Regions from separate parts of the uncultured Paenibacillus sp. genome, predicted to be linked through region 3. Evidence: riboswitches for the same ligand, from Rfam matches in the RefSeq annotation. Region 3 holds a riboswitch; each other region holds the start of a gene.
The links. Region 3 has a riboswitch for cyclic di-AMP ahead of RWM61_RS01000 (TrkH family potassium uptake protein). Riboswitches for the same ligand answer to the same signal wherever they lie in the genome.
Positions count from the first base shown of each region.

Region 1 (6,784 bases), on a different contig from region 3:
TACAATGCGTACATAGCGGAAACGGCGGAGCGTGAACAGTCGGAACCGGAGGGCTGACCGAAGGGGGTTGTTTGTCCGGCCGGAAGCCGAAAAAAGACAAAAAAGGGCCTTCCCGGCCGGGTTCTAGCACAGGAAGGCAATAAGGAGTATAAAAAAGGTTAGAATTAACTTGGCAGGATGTTTCTATTATAACTTATATTTCGGAATTTGATAACCTATTTCTTTCCGGCAGTATCCGAAATCCGCAAATCCTTAATTAATTAAATTATTTCGCAACCGGTGCCGGCAGTTCCGATATGCATTCATTGCAAACGATTTTGCCCTTGAAATAAGTGACGTTCTCCGCGTTGCCGCAGAAAATACAGGCCGGCTCATATTTCTTGAGCATAATGCGCTCGCCGTCCACGTAGATTTCCAGAGCGTCCTTCTCTCCAATGCCGAGCGTACGGCGCAATTCGATCGGAATGACGACGCGGCCCAATTCATCAACTTTACGTACGATACCGGTGGATTTCATCATGATCTATCTTTCCCCTCTCAAAATATGGTTCTACAATATTCGACACAATTTTACTTTTTTATTTTTACCATCGTACCAACCATTCCCATAATAGTCAACCGTAATTTAAGGAATTGAATTTCTTTTATCATCCAAATTCCTATGTATATGGGTAATGTCGAAAGATATTTGGTAAAAATCGACACAAAACCTGGAAGATTAAATACGACACCATTCGACAAAATCGAAAATTTTACCCAGTGTTTGAATCACTATTTCCAATCCAAGAGGTGATGGGCGTGCGTTACGATTTGGCTGAAGAAAAGGTATTTAAAGATCCGGTTCATAAGTATATCTATGTGCAGGATCGGACCATCTGGAATTTGATCAATACGAAGGAATTCCAACGGCTTCGCCGTATCCGTCAGCTGGGCACCTCCTATTTGACGTTTCATGGCGCGGAACACAGCCGCTTCTCCCACTCGCTCGGCGTATACGAAATAACGCGCAAAATCATATCGCAATTCGAGCGAAGCCGGTACGCCGACTGGCCGGAGGAGGAACGCCTTTTATGCCTCTGCGCATCCCTTTTGCACGATGTCGGTCATGGCCCCTTTTCCCATTCGATCGAAGACGTTTTCGACACCCATCATGAAGCCTGGACCTGCCGTATTATATTAGAAGAAACAGAAGTGAACCGCATCTTGCGAACGGTATCTCCGGACTTCCCCGAACGGGTCGCTTCGGTCATTTGCAAAACGTACGACAAGCCGATCGTCGTTAGTCTGATCTCCAGCCAAATGGATGCCGACCGCATGGATTATCTGCTTCGCGATGCATACTATACGGGCGTCAACTACGGCATGTTCGATTTGGACCGTATCCTTCGTGTGCTGCGGCCTTACCAGGGTCGCATTGTGGTGAAGGAAAGCGGCATGCACGCCGTAGAGGACTATCTGATGTCGCGTTACCAAATGTATTGGCAGGTGTACTTCCATCCAGTCACCCGTAGCTCGGAAATCATTCTTCGCCAAATTTTTCGCAGAGCGAAGGAGCTTTATGCGGGTAGTTACGGATTTTTGTCGAAGATGCCCGATGCGCTCGTTTCTTTATTCGAGGGCACGCTTGACGTGAATGGCTATTACCGGCTGGATGAAGCGCTCGTTCAGACCGTGTTCATGCAATGGATCCAGGAGCGGGACGAGCTGCTTGCGGAGCTGTGCCGCCGCTTTCTGCACCGCAGGCTTTATAAATACGTTACGATGGACCACCGCGACGAAGCGTTCTGGTCACGAATACGCCACGCTTTCAGGTCTGCGGGACTTCACCCGGATTACCATCTGGAGATTGATTACCCGTTCGATCTTCCGTATCATGTATACCGACCCGGTACAACCGAAGGAGAGAACAAGCCGCCTATTCTGATGCTCGGCGACCAGGACAAATTGGAGGATATCTCCGCCATGTCCGACATCATCCGTTCGATCGCCGGGTTGCACAGAGGCAAGTTTCACCTCTATTACCCAAGAGAGACGCTAATGAAACACAAAAATCATTTCGACACAGAAATTCGACAATTTTTCGAGCTTTGACAATCGGTATATGCAGGGAGGGAAACGTTGCGACATGCTTATCGACACTCACACTCATTTGGATTCCCCGAAATTCGACAACGACCGGGAAGCGGTCATTGCCCGGGCCGTTGAAGCCGGCGTGGGCAAGATGATCAATATCGGTTTCGATCGGGAGACGATTCCGACGACGATGGCGCTGGCGGATCGATATGATTTTATTTACGCAGCCGTCGGCTGGCATCCTGTGGAGAGCATACAAATGCGCGAGGGTGATCTCGAATGGATAGAGGAACTGTGCAAACACGAGAAGGTGGTGGCGATCGGGGAGATCGGATTGGACTACCATTGGGACACCTCACCGAAAGAAGTGCAGCATCGCGTGTTCCGCGAACAAATCCGGCTGGCCAGGAAGATCGGCAAGCCGATCGTGATTCATAACCGAGACGCGCATGAAGATATCGTCCGGATTTTGCGGGAGGAGAAGGCGTCGGAGGTCGGAGGGGTGATGCACTGCTTCTCGGGAAGTTGGGAGACGGCTAAGCAATGCCTGGATATGAATTTCTATATTTCTTTCGGAGGACCGGTTACGTTCAAAAATGCGAGGGTACCGAAGGAGGTTCTCGGCAAAGTGCCGCTCGACCGGATTTTGGTGGAAACGGATGCGCCATACCTGGCTCCCGAGCCTTACAGAGGCAAACGGAACGAGTCCGGACACGTGGTTTATGTGGCCGAGGCTGCGGCCGAAATTGTGGGCATAAGCCGAAACGAACTTGAGACGATCACCACGGAAAATGCCAAAAACTGTTTTGGGTTTCGGTGATTTTGATCACGAAAGGGAGAATTCGAGATCTATCCGGTGAAAAAAGTAATCTTTGTTTGCGAAATTGCAGCTTTTTTACGGGATTTTCCGGAAATAAGCTATATATCGTCTTTAAAGCGTTCTTTACAATGTAGGTCTAAAGGCTGTATGATTTTCCTCAGAGCTTGATGTTGTATCCCATTTCCAGATCGCTTAATCTCCATTCGGAGAGCGGGGGAACCGATACGGCGCTACGCCAACCCACAGCGGACACGTCGTATATGAATTCTTCTTGGGGTGAATTTTTGCAACGATCCATATTTAGGATCCGAGCGAAATAGGGCAACTCTCATGTCCGAACCCGACAGCTAACCTCGCAAGCGTACATAGAGAGGTCGTCTCGTGCATCCACATTTCCCAATGTGAATCTTTGTCTTCCGCGGAAGCCACGAAGGATCCTCTGTCGTCGGCTTCTTTTATTTTGCGAATATCGCAGAATGCCTCGACATAGGGTTACAGGGGAGGTGGACCGAACGGGCGTATCTCTGGGGGCAGGGCGTGCGTGCTGTTCGGCGCATGAAAATAACATATAGTCGCGTCAAAGACAATCATGCATCACTCTATGACGGCGGGGCTATGAAGGAGGACCGAAGAAGTGGGTGTGTTCCGGGTATTGGAATCCCATGGGCAACGATCATCCAGCATGACTTTCGCGTTGCGATGGAAGCATGGAAACTTGCGTTTGATTCTGCTTAGCGCTATTATCTCAATCGCTATGACTTTCATGTTGTTGGTGTTGGTGTACGGAACGGCTGACAAAAGCGTCTCCGTAGTATTGAATGGACAAGAAACCGTTGTTTCAACCAAGCAATGGTCCCTTCAACGCCTATTGGATGAACAAGCCATCACGATCGGACCTAACGATCAGGTATCGATGCCACTCAGCGCGGCCGTCAAAGACGGCGACCGGATCGTTGTCGATCAAGCGGTGCAAGTGACGGTGAAGGCGGATGGAAAGGCTGAAACGTTCTACACGACGGCAAGAACGGTGGGAGCGGCGATCGGGCAAACCGATATAAGTATCCGTGCGCAGGATAAGGTATATCCATCCTTGAATACGGAGCTCAAAAGCCGAATGAACGTAACGGTAGTGCGGATCGACAAGCAGCTTGCGGAGACCGAGCACGTACTGCCGTTCACGGTAGTCAAGAAAAACGATCCGAACTTGGACACCGGCAAAACGAAGGTTGTTCAGAAAGGCCGGCAAGGCCTGATCGTCAAAAAGTTCGAGAAGACGTTCGCGGACGGCAAGCTGGTGGAAACCAAGCTGCTGACCAAGTTTATGGAGACGTCGAAGCGGGATCAGATTGTGGCTGTCGGTACGAAGAAGCCGGAGCCGGAAGTTGTTGTGCTGTCGGCAAAGTCGCCCGAAACGGCGGCCGTCTCGAAGCAGGGCGTTTCGTTCAAGGCGAAGAAGGTGCTGAAGAACGTGACCTTAACCGCCTATACGGCGGGCGTGGAATCAACCGGAAAGAGCAAAAGCGATCCCGAATTCGGGATTACGGCATCCGGCGCCAAGGTAAAAGAAGGCCGTACGATTGCCGTCGATCCGAAGGTCATTCCGATCGGCTGGTGGGTATACATCGAGGGCATCGGCTTCCGCCGTGCGGAGGATACCGGCAGCGCGGTCAAAGGCAACAAGATCGACGTTTACTATGACAGCAGGCAGTATGCTTTGAAGTTCGGCAGGAAAAAAGGCTTTACGGTATACGTGTTAGGTCCGAATAAGCCGACCGCGGCCTAATAACAGGCTGTACAGCCGTTCGGCAACTCGTGATTAATCCTATGAGACTGACGGGATTTTATGCCTGTCCCAACCTCTATGCGCGGCCGCTCTTTTCGGGCGGCTTCGGTAGAGGTTTTTATCTTGTTGGCCATGTATAGCTTTAGACGATCGAGGTCACCCTTAGGTTGCAGCGAAGCCGCGCTTCGGGAAAGGAAATTTCTGCAATGCTGAAAGAAGTTATTGTCGTTGAGGGGAAAGGCGATACCGCAGCGATTAAAAGGGCCGTCGACGCGGATACGATTGAGACCGGAGGCTCGGCGGCGGGCGAAGAGGTGCTTCGGCGGATCGAGCTCGCGGCGGAGCGGAGGGGCGTCATTATTTTCACCGATCCGGATCATGCGGGCGAACGGATTCGGCGTATTGTGGCCGCCCGCGTGCCGGGCTGCAAGCATGCCTTTCTTCCGCAGGAAGAGGCGACGTACAAGGGGGACATCGGCATCGAGCATGCGGCGCCCGGAGCGATCAGGCGGGCATTAGCCTCGGTGCGCTCCGAGGCGGCCTCCAAGGACGGCGGCGAAGTGACATGGGACGATATGATCGCCGCCGGCTTGATCGTTCACCCCGATGCGGCCGCCCGCAGGCTGGCGCTCGGGAAGCTGCTCGGAATCGGGTATGCGAACGGCAAACAGTTCCACAAGCGCTGCACGGTGTTCCGCATCTCCAGGGAGGAGTTCGGACAAGCGGTGTCGGCCATGGAAGCGGGCAAGGAGAGAGGAGACGAACGATGACGGATGAGCGGCGCGGGGCGGCGGTCCCTGAGGTTTCCTCCCCGAAGCGGACGAAGGACATCATTGCCAAGTACGGCTTCCAATTCAAGAAAAGCCTCGGCCAAAATTTTCTTATCGACGGCAATATTTTAGGTAATATCGTAGAGGCCGCCGAATTGGATAAAAGCAAGGGCGCGCTCGAGATCGGACCCGGCATCGGCGCACTCACCGAACGGTTGGCCAAGACGGCGGGCGCCGTCACGGCCGTCGAAATCGACCAACGACTCATCCCGATCCTTCGGGAGGTGCTCGCGCCTTACGATAATGTGAGCGTCGTCCACGGGGACGTGCTCAAGCTTGATCTGAAGGCGATCATCGCCGAACGGTATAAAGGCGTGAATCCGATCAGCGTGGTCGCCAATCTTCCTTATTACGTAACGACGCCTATCCTGATGAAGCTGCTTGAGGATCGGCTGCCGCTCGAACATATCGTCGTCATGATTCAGAAAGAGGTCGCGGAGCGTATGGCGGCAAAGCCCGGCGGCAAGGATTACGGCAGCTTGAGCATCGCCGTCCAGTACTATAGCGAGCCGCAAATCGTCTGCGCGGTTCCCCATACCGTATTCATTCCGCAGCCGAACGTCGATTCGGCCGTCATCAAGCTGACGCTGCGCGATCGGCCGCCTGTCGATGTCGAGGACGAATCGCATTTTTTCCGCATCGTGCAAGCCTCGTTCGCCCAGCGTAGGAAGACGCTCGCCAACAACTTGTCCCTCTTATTCGGCAAAGAACGCCGCGAAGAGACGGCGGAGCTGCTGCAAGCGTGCGGCGTCGATCCCGGACGAAGAGGAGAAACGCTGTCGCTGGCGGAATATGCGCGCATCAGCAACGCGCTGCTCGCCAAAGGCTGGCCGATATAATCGGCCGGCCTTTTGTTGTGCGCCACGCTCACCAACCCTGGCGTTCTCCCATAGGATAGACGAAGAGGTGATTTGGCCCATGAGACAAGGGGACTTTGTCGTGCGTAAATCTTACGGCGGCGACGTGTTGTTCCGGATTGACGGGTTCGTGCGGCATTCGGCAATCCTGAAGGGAACAGACTATCGGCTGCTGGCCGATGCGCCGTTCTCGGACCTGGAGGTCGTCGACGACCCGGAGTCGACCGGCGCTGTCCGCGAGGTGCGGGTGAAGGAGCATGAAACGATGAGGCGCTTCCAACGACAAACTCAACGGCTGCATGAAGAGCGGGAGGGAGAACCGGCGGGAAGGGGGACGCCGCCGACTGCCGACATGTATTTCGATGTGCCGGGTAGAGTGCTGCATTTGGACGGCGACGGCTTGTACATGCGTAAAAGCATG
Region 1 is NZ_CAUPYC010000088.1:8,256-15,039, forward strand. Features, by position in the region: gene rsmI (16S rRNA (cytidine(1402)-2'-O)-methyltransferase) at 1-57, shown strand, start outside; gene RWM61_RS18765 (AbrB/MazE/SpoVT family DNA-binding domain-containing protein) at 266-520, opposite strand; gene RWM61_RS18770 (HD domain-containing protein) at 793-2,091, shown strand; gene RWM61_RS18775 (TatD family hydrolase) at 2,126-2,893, shown strand; cyclic di-AMP (ydaO/yuaA leader) riboswitch at 3,073-3,271, shown strand; gene RWM61_RS18780 (ubiquitin-like domain-containing protein) at 3,528-4,676, shown strand; gene rnmV (ribonuclease M5) at 4,883-5,446, shown strand; gene rsmA (16S rRNA (adenine(1518)-N(6)/adenine(1519)-N(6))-dimethyltransferase RsmA) at 5,443-6,345, shown strand; gene yabG (sporulation peptidase YabG) at 6,425-6,784, shown strand, end outside.
Region 1: it holds a riboswitch for cyclic di-AMP, as region 3 does, so the genes downstream of both, RWM61_RS18780 (ubiquitin-like domain-containing protein) here and RWM61_RS01000 (TrkH family potassium uptake protein) in region 3, are expected to answer to the same signal.

Region 2 (6,784 bases), on a different contig from region 3:
GTCGTCGGAGCCGTCGTCACGCTGATCGCTTTGAGCGCGAGCGGCAGCCGGGCGTTCGATTCGATCTCGGACTTTTACCTGGCGGAAAGCTATAATTCGGCCGGAGGCAAAAATGTGGTCAACGTCATTCTCGTCGATTTCCGGGGCTTTGACACCTTGCTGGAAATCATGGTGCTCGGCATCGCCTCGCTGGGCATCTATGCGCTGATCAAGCTGGGGCCCGATTCGGACGATGCCGGCGCCATGCCGGCGAAACCGGCGGACATTCATGCGCCCGGCGGCAATGACGTCATTCTCAGGACGGTATCCAAAGCCGCGATTTTCATCATATTGACGTTTGCCTGGTTTTTGTTTTTCGCAGGCCATTACAATCCGGGAGGCGGCTTCATCGCCGGGCTGATGACGGCGGCCGCGCTTGTATTGCTGTCCATGGCGTTCGGCATGAAGCTGTCAAGCAAAGTTATTCCCGTGGACTTTCGCAAAGTAACGGCGCTGGGATTGACGATCGCCCTGCTAACGGGGATCGGTTCGTTCTTGTTCGATGCGCCTTTCCTCAGCCATACTTTCGGTTATTTCGAGCTGCCGCTGCTGGGGAAGACCGCGCTGGCGACGTCAGTGCTGTTCGATCTGGGCGTTTACCTCGCGGTCGTGGGCGTCACCATGACCATCATCTATACGATAGGGAGGGACATGTAGCCGTGGAGCTGTTCATGTCTTTGGCGATCGGCGTACTGTTCGCCGTCGGTGTATACTTGATCTTGTCCAAAAGCCTGCTGCGCATTATATTGGGCACCTCGATGCTGACCAACGGCGTCCATCTGCTGCTGCTGACGATGTCGCGGTTGAAAACCGGCGCCGCCCCGTTACTGGGGGACAAAGCGGAATCCTATGTCGATCCTTTGCCGCAGGCGCTGATCCTGACCTCGATCGTCATCAGCTTCGGCGTCACGTCGTTTTTTTTCGTGCTCGCCTATAAAGCGTATCAGAAGCTAGGCACGGACGATATGGAGGAGCTGAGGGGGGACAAGGATGAATAATCTGCTCGTATTCCCCTTGCTCATTCCGTTATGCACCGGCGTTATTCTGATTTTTCTCAAAAATAAAATCATGGCCCAGCGGTGGATCAGCGCCGCGAGCATTCTGCTGAACGCCGCCGCAGCGGCCGCCATCGTCGCGCAGGTTCGAACGGACGGTATCCAGACGCTCTATATGGGGGGCTGGCTGCCGCCTTACGGCATCGTTTTCGCAGCCGACATGCTTGCCGCCCTGCTGGTGCTGACGACGGCGGCGGTCGGCGCGGCCTGCTTGTTCTATGCGTTTCGAACGATCGGCGAGCAGCGGGAGCGCCATTACTTTTATCCGTTTTTTCAATTTCTGCTGGCGGGCGTCATGGGCTCGTTTCTGACCGGCGACTTGTTCAACCTGTTCGTCTGCTTCGAGGTCATGTTGATTTCCTCCTATGCGCTGATCGTTCTGGGCGGTACGAAGCTGCAGCTGAGGGAGACCTTGAAATATATATTGATCAATATTTTGTCTTCTGCGCTCTTTGTCGCCGCCGTCGCTTACTTGTACGGGGTGACGGGCACGTTGAATATGGCCGACCTGTCGGTCCGGGTGGCGGAAGCCGGACAAGGAGGCGTACTGAACGTCATCGCCGTCCTGTTTCTCATCGTGTTTTCGCTGAAAGCCGGATTGTTCCTGTTTTTCTGGCTCCCCGGGTCGTACAGCGCCCCGCCGGCGGCGGTCACCGCGCTGTTCGGCGCGCTTTTGACCAAGGTCGGGCTGTATGCGCTCATCCGCACGTTCACGCTGATCTTCTATCAGGACCCGGGAGTCATGCAGGCATGGATCGGCGGGATGGCGGCGGCCACGATGATCCTCGGCGGGCTCGGCGCGGTCGCGTACTCCGATATCCCCCGGATCCTGAATTACAACGTGATCATCGGCGTCGGCTTCATCGCGTTCGGATTATCGGTCGGCACCAAAGACGCGCTGGACGGGGCGGTGTTTTATCTGCTGCATGATATGGCCGCCAAAGCGATGATGTTTTTTCTCGGAGGACTCATCGTCGCCGCGGCCGGCACGCACCGGCTGAAGGATATGGGCGGGATGATCGGGCGGTATCCGCTGCTCGGCTGGTTGTTTTTCGTGGTGGCCCTCGCGCTTGCCGGCGTACCGCCGCTCAGCGGTTTTCCGGGAAAGCTGCTCATAATAAGGGGCGGCCTGGACGCAGGGGCTTACGGGTTGACGGCGATCGCGCTTGCTTCGAGCCTCGTCGTCCTGTACTCCATGATGAAAATATTCATGCAGGCGTTCTGGGGAGATGAGAAGCCGGCACCGAACCGAGAACCCGTAAAGCCGGGCGGTGCGGCTTATTGGGCGCTTGCGGCGGTATCCGTGCTGGTGGCGGTGCTGGGGATCGGGTCCGAATGGGTGTACGCGTTCGTTTCGCAGGCGGGTGACGGGCTTGTCAATCCGGAGCCATACATCGAAGCGGTATTAAAGGAGTAGTGGACATGGCTGTGCAAATCCTGCTGAATCTTCTCATCGCCGTTATATGGATGCTTCTTTCTAACGATTGGTCGGCTCCCCGGTTCACTGTCGGTTTTTTGATCGGTGCTCTGTTTATCGGGGGCCTGAACCGGTTCTGGCCGCATGACTTTTATTTGAAAAAGGCGTGGGCGGTCATCAGACTGCTCGCGCTGTTCATGAAAGAGCTGCTCCTTTCCGGCCTGGCGGTCATTCGCCAGATTCTCCGTCCGCGGCTTAACGTCCGGCCAGGTATATTCGCACTTGAAACCCGGCTGCAATCGGACTGGGAGGTCACGCTGCTGGCTTGCCTGATTACCTTGACGCCGGGCACGCTGACGCTGGATGTTTCGCGCGACGGACGGATTCTGTATATCCATGCGATGGATATACAGGACGCGGCGCAGCTGTCCGAACAGATTAAAGGAAGCTTCGAAAAAGCGATTATGGAGGTGACGCGGTGATGGACTACTTGCTGAGCGCATCCCTGGTCATATTGTCGCTGGCAATTCTCGGCTGCATGTACCGCTTGCTCAAGGGGCCTTCGATGGCCGACCGGATTATGTCCCTGGACACGATCGGCGTCATGTTGCTCTCGATGACCGCCGTCCTCTCCATGCTGTTGAAGACGGCGGTCTACCTCGATATTATCCTTGTCATCGGCATTGTTACGTTTATCGGCACGACGGCGTTTGCGAGATTCATCGAAAGGGGTGACGTCATTGAACGCGGGGACTTTGGCGACGGCAGGTGAGCTGCTGATCGGCATCCTGGTGCTGATCGGAGCTTTGCTCAGCGCGCTGAGCGCATTCGGGCTCGTTCGGCTGCCGGACGTTTATTTGCGGTCGCATGCCGCGACCAAAAGCGCGACGCTCGGCGTGCTTTTGGTGCTGGGAGGCGCGTTCCTGTATTTCTGGCTGTATCTGGAGCATGCCAGCGCGAAGCTGATTCTGGGTATCGTGTTCGTATTCATGACGGCGCCGGTAGCGGGGCATTTGAATGGAAGGGCCGCCTACCGTACGGGCGTTTCCTTGTGGGGCGGGAGTGTGCAGGACGACCTTAAAGCGGTGGTGAAGCGGGAACGCGAAGGGCGATCGGGCTCGGAGACGGATTTCTGAGAAACCTCTCATTTACCTCATAATTGTTTGACTTCTCTAATCTTTCAGTTTATTATAACCGTACGCTTAGTTTTCGGCTGTTGAGCCGGAAAGCGGGGGAACCAGTTTTTTGGGGCGAGTCATTCAGGTTTTTTGAATGTAGGGTACCATCTTACCCGAGTCCGTCAGCTAACCTCGTCAGCAGTGGATGGGTCTGTTTCTTTTCAAGCTAATTTAGACATGCGGACCCTTTTATAGGGTCTTTTGCGTCTTTTTGGACCCCTGCTGGCGGAGCTGTGCTTTTTTTAACTCCTCGGCCCGGGGTTCATTTTATTTTAATAGTCGAGAGGGGGAGTTGTGTGGGGGTAATCGACATACATAACGGGCGAAGGAAATGCATTTAATCCATGTTTGACGATGCGAAAAGTAGTTATATAGCTGCTGGCATACACACAATTGTGTGTTCAGAAAATATATGGGAGAGGCTGTGGGATGGATTGAAAAAAGCTTTGCTGTTGCTGTTGGGTCTGGTGTTTGCGGCGTTGATCGCCGGTTGCGGTCAATCCAATAACGCGACGGAAGGGACGTCGGGGCCGGATACGGCTGCCGGCGGCACCGCAAGCGGAACATTGGCGGAGGCAAAAGAGAGAGGGTACATCACGGTCGGCTTCGCTAACGAGAAACCATACGCTTACAAGACGGCCGACGGGGAATTAACCGGGGAAGCGGTGGAAATCGCGCGGGTCATTCTGGCCAATCTCGGCATCGAAGAAATGAGAGGGGAGCTGACCGAATTCGGTTCCTTGATCGGGGGACTTCAGGCCAAGCGGTTCGATCTGATTACGGCGGGGATGTTTATCAACCCGAACCGCTGCGCGGCGGTGCTTTTCGCCGACCCGGAGTACAGCATCGGAGAAGCGATCGCGGTCAAGAAAGGAAATCCGTTGAACTTGAGCAGCTATGCCGGCATTGCGCAGAACAAGGATGTGAAGGTGGCCGTAATGACCGGCGCTGTGGAAATCGGCTATCTGGAAGACTCGGGTGTGCCGAAGGAGCAAATCGTTCAGGTGCCGGATCAGGCGTCGGCGATCAGCGCGCTCCAGGCGGACAGGGTGCAGGTCATTACGATGACGGGACCGGCGCTGCAGGCGATGCTGGACTCGGCGAATGACGCCGATATCGAGCGGGTCGCCGAATTCGAGCAGCCGGTGATCGGCGGCAAAAGCGTGCGCGGTTACGGGGCAACGGCGTTCCGCCAAGCGGATGCGGCCTTTCGGCAGGCGTACAATGCGGAGCTGCAGAAATTGAAGGATTCGGGCGAGCTGCTGACGATCCTGCAGCAATTCGGCTTCACCGAGCAGGAGCTTCCCGGCGACGTGACGGCTGTAGAGCTGTGCAAGGAATAAGGCATAACGATGCCGAGTTCATGGATCGACTTTCTGCCTTCTCTGCTCGAAGGGGCGAAAGTGACGGTGCAGGTGGCAGTTGCGGCTTCGGTTCTCGCCATCATCGCTTCTTTCACTGCAGGACTGTGCAAGCTTTCCAGGCTTTGGGCGGTGCGCGCCGCGACTGCCGGATACGTGGAGATTTTCAGGGGAACGTCGTTGTTGATTCAATTGTTTTGGTTATACTTCGCGCTTCCCTTTCTCGGGATTGAGCTCCCCAAAATGTGGGCGGCCATTCTGGCGGTGGGCCTTAATTTCGGAGCTTACGGCTCCGAGATCGTGCGAAGCTCGATCCTCGCCGTTCCGAAAGGACAATGGGAGGCCGCGTTGGCTCTGAACATGAAGCCATGGCAGAGGCTTGTGCATATCGTCATACCGCAAGCGTTCGTCCGGATGCTGCCGCCTTTCGGAAATTTGCTTATCGAGCTGGTCAAATCCACATCCCTTGTCTATTTCATTACGATGGCGGATTTGACTTATCAGGCTATGGTATTGAGAAACAACTATATCTCTTTCACAACCGAAATTCTTGCGCTGCTGCTTCTCATCTATTTTGTCATTTCCGCGGTCGTTGCTTTCGGCATTCGTATGCTTGAGCGGAAGATGGCGGCAGGGAGGATGTAGCGATGTGGGATTGGAGTTTGGTTGCCGACATCTTGCCGGAGCTGTTGGCCGCTTTGAGAATGACGGCAGCCGCTACGCTTGCCGGGTTTGCCGCGGCCTGTGTCGGCGGCCTTGTGCTCGCAGGCGCCGTTCGTTCCGGTTGGAAGCCTGTGTCATGGTTTGCAAAAGGATTCATCGGGTTTATTCGGAACACGCCGCTGCTTGTTCAGGTGCTGTTCCTGTATTACAGCCTGCCGGTCATGGCCGGTATATCGCTGTCTGCTTTTTCGGCCGGCGTCATCGGACTTGGCCTGCATTACAGCACTTATTTGGCCGAGGTATACCGTTCGGGGATCGAAGCGGTTCCCAAAGGGCAATGGGAAGCGGCGGTCGCATTGAACTTTCCCAAATGGCGGACATGGGGCAGCATCGTTCTGCCGCAGGCCATACCGCCGATTATTCCCGTGCTGGGCAATTACCTGATCGTCATGTTCAAGGAGACGCCGATTTTATCGGCGATCACGCTGGTCGAGCTGCTGCTCACGGCGAAAAATATCGTGTCCGATACTTACCGGGTGTTTGAACCTTATACGCTGGTCGGCCTGTTATTCCTGGCCATCAGCTATCCGGCTTCCCTGCTCGCAAGAACGCTGGAAAAAAGATTGAATCCGCAAAGAGGGAAGTGATGCCTATGCAACCCATTGTGAAATATTCGCAAGTGGCGAAAAAGTTCGGCGAGCTTGAGGTGCTCTCCGGCATTGATCTGGAAATTGATCCGGGCGAGAAGGTGGCGATGATCGGCCCGAGCGGTTCGGGCAAAACGACGCTCGGCCGCATGCTGATGACGTTGGAGGAGCCGACCGCCGGCACGATCGAATTGAATGGAGAGCTACTCTGGCATATGCGCGTGAACGGTCGGCTTGTCCGGGCCAACGAGCGGCATCTGCACCGAATGAGGGGCGATGTCGGCATGGTGTTCCAGCATTTCAACCTGTTTCCGCATATGAACGTGCTGCGCAACGTAACGGAGGGCCCGCGCAAGGTGCTCGGGTTATCGAAAGAGGAGGCGAAGGAACGGGCGGTATCCATGCTGCGCAAGGTCGGCCTGGA
Region 2 is NZ_CAUPYC010000020.1:11,157-17,940, forward strand. Features, by position in the region: gene RWM61_RS08815 (Na+/H+ antiporter subunit A) at 1-696, shown strand, start outside; gene RWM61_RS08820 (Na(+)/H(+) antiporter subunit C) at 699-1,037, shown strand; gene RWM61_RS08825 (Na+/H+ antiporter subunit D) at 1,030-2,511, shown strand; gene RWM61_RS08830 (Na+/H+ antiporter subunit E) at 2,517-2,993, shown strand; gene RWM61_RS08835 (Na(+)/H(+) antiporter subunit F1) at 2,993-3,283, shown strand; gene mnhG (monovalent cation/H(+) antiporter subunit G) at 3,252-3,647, shown strand; cyclic di-AMP (ydaO/yuaA leader) riboswitch at 3,701-3,843, shown strand; gene ehuB (ectoine/hydroxyectoine ABC transporter substrate-binding protein EhuB) at 4,124-5,032, shown strand; gene ehuC (ectoine/hydroxyectoine ABC transporter permease subunit EhuC) at 5,042-5,695, shown strand; gene ehuD (ectoine/hydroxyectoine ABC transporter permease subunit EhuD) at 5,698-6,360, shown strand; partial or broken gene ehuA (ectoine/hydroxyectoine ABC transporter ATP-binding protein EhuA) at 6,360-6,784, shown strand, end outside.
Region 2: it holds a riboswitch for cyclic di-AMP, as region 3 does, so the genes downstream of both, ehuB (ectoine/hydroxyectoine ABC transporter substrate-binding protein EhuB) here and RWM61_RS01000 (TrkH family potassium uptake protein) in region 3, are expected to answer to the same signal.

Region 3 (6,784 bases):
GGAGGCCGTTATGCTGGAGGAGCTTCACATTTTCGCCACCGTCGTCGAACAGTCCAGCCTCAACAAGGCGTCGTCGCTGTTAAATTTGTCACAACCCGCGCTGTCGCGCAAAATCGCAAAGCTTGAGGAGGAGCTCGGCGCCATGCTGTTCAGAAGGGTCGGCAAACGGCTCGAGCTGACGCGGATCGGGCAATTGACCTACGATTATGCGCTTGAGGCTCGCCGGCGGCATTTCCGCTTTCTGCAGACGATCAGCGGGGAAGGGGCTCCGGGACGCACTTCGATTCTCATCGGCGCGAGCCTCACGACCCTTCAGACGACGCTGCCCGACCTGATTCAGATGATGACCGAGTCGCATCCCGAGGTGGACATTAAAGCCGTCACCGGCAAAACGCATGAAATCGTCTCGCTCGTCCGCGACAAGAAAGCCGACATCGGCATCGTCGCCTCCCGCATCGACGATCCGGCGCTCTATTGCGTGCCGCTGTTCGACGATCATCTGGAGCTTGTCCTGCCCAAAGGGCATTATGTAACGGATGCGGGGGCCGGCTCGATGAGCATCTCCGACCTGAACGGCCTTCCGATGATCCTGTTCGCCAAAGGCACCTGGTACCGGATTCTGACGGATGAGCTGTTCGCCAAATATGAGCTGAAGCCGGACGTGCGAATGGAAATCGATTCGTTCGAGGCGATCCTTCGACTCATGCATACGTGCCGGGCGGGCACGCTGCTGCCGAAATCGTACATGCGCGAGCGGCTGCTGGAAGACAACGACCTGACCGTCGTGCCGGTCAGGGAACTGGAGGAGACGAAACGGACCACGTCGCTCATCCATCCGGAGCCCGACGGGATGAACCCTTCCGTCAAATTATGGGTCGAAGCGATCGCGGCGTTCTTCGCGCGCGGCAATTAGCCGGGGCGATGCTACCGCGATTTCGCGGCGACGGAGCCCTCGAAGGCATCGATCTGATGATTCGTGCCGATGACGACCATGACATCCTTCTCCTGCAGCGTATCCGCCGCCGTGGGCGCGATGATGACGCCGTTCTTTTTGTTGATGGCGACGATGCTGCAGCCGAATTTGGCGCGCGGATTCAGCTCCTTCAAAGACATGCCGTCCAGGCATCGCGGCACGGCAAGCTCGGCGATCGTGTAATCCTTCGACAGCTCGATATAATCGAGCAGATTCGGCGACACGAGCTGATGCGCGACGCGAACCCCCATATCTCGTTCCGGATAAATGACGCGGTCGACGCCGATTTTCTCCAGCACGCGGCCGTGCAGCTCGCTCATCGCTTTGGCCACCACCTGCTTCACGCCGAGGTCCTTCAACAGAATGGCGGTCAATATGCTGGCTTGAATGTCGTCGCCGATCGCCACGACGCCGCAGTCGAAGTTGCGGACGCCGAGCGAACGCAGCGCTTCTTCATCTGTGGAGTCCGCCGCTACGGTATGCGTCAGCACTTGGCTCATTTCATTGACGATTTCTTCATCCATATCGATGCCGAGCACTTCATAGCCGAGCTCGACCAATTCCTTGCCCAAGCTGGAGCCGAAGCGGCCCATGCCGATGATGACGAATTGGTTCTTTTTCACGTTGTCCGATCTCCATTCTATCCGATGATCATTTTGCCTTCCGGATGGCGGTACAGCTCTTTTTCCGAACGCGGTCCGAGCGCATAAGCGAGCGTCAGCGGACCGACCCGGCCGATAAACATGGTGAGGGCGATAACGGTCTTCCCGAAGTCGGTCAACTGCCGCGTCAGCCCGGTATCCAGTCCGGCCGTGGAGAAGGCGGACACCGTCTCGAACAGCAGCCGGATGAACTGGCGGTCCTCAATCGCCGACAGCACCATGGTGACGGCGATGACCAGCGCGAGCGACAGCATCGTAATCGTCAACGCTTTGTAGATGCGTTCCCGGGCGAGGCGATGCTTGAACAGCACGATATCTTCCTTGCCGCGGATCATCGCGATGACCGCGCCGATCAGCACCGTAAACGTCGTCGTCTTGATCCCCCCGCCCGCGGATCCCGGCGATGCGCCGATAAACATGAGCATGACGATGAAAAATTGCGTCGCCTGCCGCAGGTCTGCGACGATGACCGTATTGGAGCCGGCCGATCTCGCCGATACGGATTGAAATAAGGATGCCCAGATTTTGCCGTCCCAACCGAGCGGCTGCAGCGTGTTTATATACTCGAAGATGAATATGACCGCGGTCCCGATCGCGATAAGGGCGGCCGACATCGACAGCACGACTTTGGAATGCAGCGTAAGCCGCCTTTTTTTTCGGTAATCCACCAGGTCCGACAAGACGACGAAACCCAGCCCTCCAAGTATGATTAACCCGATTGAAACAACGTTTACAATCGGATCGTCGACATAGCGGGTAAAACTGCGGAAATCGCCCAAAATATCGAAGCCGGCGTTATTGAACAGCGACACGGAGTGGAACAACCCGTAGTACGCGGCTTGCCCCAAAGGCATGTCGACCGCGAAGCGGACCGTAAACAGCACCAGGCCGGCCGCTTCGATCGCCAGCGAATAGAAGACGACCCGCCGGATCAGCCGGACGATGCCTTCCATGCTGCTCTGATTCATCGCTTCCTGCAGAATGAGCCGTTCCCTGAGCGAAATCTTGCGTCGCAGCACAAGGGCGAACAGCGTGGCCATCGTCATGAAGCCGATCCCGCCAATCTGTATAAGAAGCATAAGGATGATCTGGCCAGGCATACTGTAGAAGGTGCCCGTGTCCTCGAGGACCAAGCCTGTCACGGTAGTGGCCGACGTCGCCTCAAACACCCCGTGCAAATACCGCTGGCCCTGGCCGTCGGCCGTGGCGAATGGCATCGACAGCAGCAGGCCGCCCAGCAGGATGATCAGTGCGAACCCGGTAACCAGAATTCTCGGCGGCGACCAGTTCGATATTGAAAACAAACGTTTAAGCACAACCATCACCCCGGGCCGTAATCGGAAATGAAGCATAAAAAAAGCACTGGAAACCCAATGCCGTGTGCGTATGAGTCCTGTCCCGACAAGCCTACGAGGTTAGCTGACGGATTCGGGCGCGAACAGGCCGCCCTATCCCGGCAAACGGTACGACCGTCCGCCCGGAATTCACCCCATGCCGCTTGCAGCCCGCTGTTGCGTCGGTATGCGGCGGCATTATGGTTCCCCCGTTTTCAACAAGAAATTCGGCTTCTATGCGATTGTAGGTTAAATAAGACCGACGCCTATGATTATAGTCCGATCGCAAGCCGTTTACAAAAGGATAAATCACTTAAAGACGGGCAAACTCGATCATAATCCGCTTGTTTTCCGATATAAAGTCCGGTTTGCTTCGATTATCGGTTCATTATCTCGGCTCGTTTCGGGAATCCGGGCCTTGCGTTGGTGTTTCTCACGCAAAATATGATAAGGTACATGTAGACGTGAGACCGATCGGAAAATGTGAGAAGAGGTGTTGCCATGCAACAAGCGAACATCGAACCCCGCTGGCATGTGGTATACGGTTTGGGGACCGTCTGCCTCGCCGTCTTTCTGCTGTTTCAAGTGATCCCCTCCACGGCAAGCTCGTTCTTCAGCTCCGAGAGTCCGGACGTGATCGGGGAAACCGCGGCCGAGCAAAAAGCGTCCTCCTTCGTGCGGACGAACTTCGGCGGAACGGTGTTGTCCGCGGCGGCGGTTCACCAATCGTCCAAGCTGCTTACCGGTTATTTAGCGAAGGAAAAGCTGACCGACGCCTACGATGAACGGTACGGCGGAGACTATCCGCTCGATACGTATCAGGTGGAAGTACGCAGCACAACAGGGCAAGAAGACCGGATAACGAGAATACATTTCGTGAACGTACATATGGAAACCGGCGCCATCGTGGCATGGAATGAAGTAAGTGGCGGCCCCGAAGCCGATCGGGCGCCGCTGCCCTACGATGCGGCGGTATTGGCCGCCAAAGCGTTCGCGGAGCAGCGCGGATTCCGCGGGCGGGAGCTCCAGGTTCGCGGCCCGGCTGACGGCGGTTTCGAACGCGACCAAGCGGTCGTGATCGACGTCCCCGGGGCAAAGGCGGGAGACGCCCGGCTCGAGCTTCGCATTCTGGCGGCGAAGTCGCCCGATGATTCGGTAACGATCGTCGACTACAAGCCGGCTTTCCAGGTTCCCGACACTTACACTGCTTATGTGGAGCGCCAGGATCGCATCGCGTCGCTCATGACATTTGCCGGATCGCTGGGCGGGTCGCTTGTCCTGTTTGTGCTCGCCATCGTTTACGCCGCCCTTGCGCGCAGGCATACCTCCTTCCTGCGCGGATTGGTGCTCACCGCTTTGTTCCTCTTGTTCTACACGGTGAACAATCTCAACATGTACGACGGCATCCGCGCGGGTTTCGGGGAAGAGGCAAACGCCAAAACGATGACCGACGTCGGAATCGCCGTCCAAATCGTATTCACCCTCGGCATCGCGGTGTCCGTGTATTTCTCGCTCGTCGGCGGCGACGGCCTGTGGCGCCGGATGGGACGCAATCTGTGGGTTCGCCGCGGCGAACCCGGGTTCGGCGACCATGTATGGAAGGCGATGAAGCTCGGATACTGGGCCGCCTTCATCTTCCTCGGGCTGCAGACGCTCATTTTTATCGTGTTGGAGAAAGGCATGGGCGTATGGGCGACCAGCGACGTCACGCAATCTCCGCTTAATTTCGGAATTCCATGGCTGATCCCGCTGATGGCGTGGGCCGCCGCCATTTCGGAGGAGGCGGTGTACCGGATGTTCGGCATCGCCGTGTTCACAAAGTGGTTCCGCAGCACGGCGGCGGCCGCGATCATACCAACGGTTGTCTGGGCGCTTGGCCACGTGGCATACCCGATCTATCCGTGGACCACCCGGCTTATCGAGCTTACGATACTCGGCTTGCTTTTCTGTTACCTGTTCGTGAAGTTCGGTTTCGCGGCGGCCGTTTTCGCCCACGCGGTCATCAACAGCATCCTGTTCTCCATGCCGCTTATCTTTATGGGTACGCCGGTCAATGTAACGGCAGGCCTTGTCTACATCGTGCTGCCGGTCGCCGTCGCCTGGATTATCCGCTGGTACGACCGCAAGTTCACGCCAAGAAATAAAAAGGGCCGCGCTCCGCACGGCGATGCGGTCACGGCTCCTCCCGAAGCGTTTCAATAATGTGCGCGGCGAGCTTGTCGCCGATCGAGAGAGGCCTGAAGTCTTCGACCGAGGCCTCTTTCATTTTTTTGAGCGACCCGAAATGCTTCAGCAGCATCTTGCGCCGCTTTTCCCCGATGCCGGGAATGGCGTCCAGCTTGGAGGCGACCATCGATTTCGCCCGAATGTCGCGGTGGAACGTGATCGCGAACCGGTGAACCTCGTCCTGGATCCGCTGCAGCAGGTAAAATTCCTGGCTGTCCCGCGGCAGCGGCACGATCGCCGGCGGATCGCCGGTCATCAGCTGCGCCGTTTTATGCTTCGCATCCTTCACAAGTCCGCATACCGGGATGAACAGCCCGAGCTCGTTCTCCAGCACGTCGACGGCGGCGCCGATCTGTCCCCGGCCTCCGTCGACCACGATCAGATCAGGCGGCTGCAAGCCCTCCTTCAGCACGCGCTCATACCGGCGGCGGATCACCTCGCGCATCGTCTCGTAATCGTCCGGCCCCCGGACGGTCTTCACCTTGTATTTGCGGTACTCCTTCTTGTCCGGCTTGCCGTCCGTAAACACGACCATCGCCGATACCGGATCGGTGCCCTGGATGTTGGAGTTGTCGAACGCCTCGATCCGGCGTACCGACGCCAGGCCGAGATGGGCGGCAAGCCCGTCCGACGCCTTCACGCTCCGCTCCTCGTCGCGCTCGATCAGCTTGAACTTCTCGTCGAGCGTCACCTTCGCATTGTTCATCGCCATCCGGACGACGTCCTTCTTTTTGCCGCGCTGCGGCGCCAGCACCTTGACCTTGAGCCATTTCTGCAAAGCGGCGCGGGCATCCTCGACCTCGCCATCGGCCGCAGCCTCATCGGAACCCTTCTGCTGCAAGGAGCCGTCCTGCATGGACGGAAGGAAAATCTCCTTCGGCAGCGCCGGATTGTCGCTGTAATACTGCGTCACGAACGACATGAAATCGCCATACGGCTCGCCGTAGTAGGGGAACGTCGTCGCATGCCGTTCGATCAGCTTGCCCTGGCGCATGTACAGAATTTGCACGCACATCCACCCTTTGTCGACGGCAAAGCCGAAAATGTCGCGGTCAAGCGAATCGGCCAGCGTAATCTTCTGCTTCTCCATGACCGCATTGATGTTCAGGATCTGGTCGCGGTATTCCTTCGCGCGCTCGAATTCAAGCGCTTCGGCCGCCGCCTCCATTTTGCTCTGCAGCCGGGCTTTCACCTCGTCGTGCCCGCCGTTCAGGAACCGGCTGATCTCCTGCACCATATCCTCGTACACCGTTTTGTCGACCTTGAATTCGCACGGCGCTACGCATTGGCCGAGATGATAGTACAGGCACACCTTGTCGGGAAGCGTCTTGCATTTGCGCAGCGGGTACAGCCGGTCCAGCAGCTTTTTGGTCTCCTGCGCGGCATAGGCGTTCGGATAAGGGCCGAAATATTTGCCTTTGTCCTTGACGACGCGGCGCGTAACCTCCAGCTTCGGATGCGCCTCGCCGGTAATTTTGATATAGGGAAACGATTTGTCGTCCTTAAGCAGGACGTTGTATCGCGGATGATATTGCTTGATCAGATTGCACTCGAGAATGAGAGCCTCCATGTTGCTGGAGGTCACGATG
Region 3 is NZ_CAUPYC010000002.1:14,813-21,596, reverse strand. Features, by position in the region: gene RWM61_RS01010 (LysR family transcriptional regulator) at 11-913, shown strand; gene RWM61_RS01005 (TrkA family potassium uptake protein) at 925-1,596, opposite strand; gene RWM61_RS01000 (TrkH family potassium uptake protein) at 1,614-2,951, opposite strand; cyclic di-AMP (ydaO/yuaA leader) riboswitch at 3,024-3,212, opposite strand; gene RWM61_RS00995 (CPBP family intramembrane glutamic endopeptidase) at 3,471-5,171, shown strand; gene uvrC (excinuclease ABC subunit UvrC) at 5,143-6,784, opposite strand, start outside.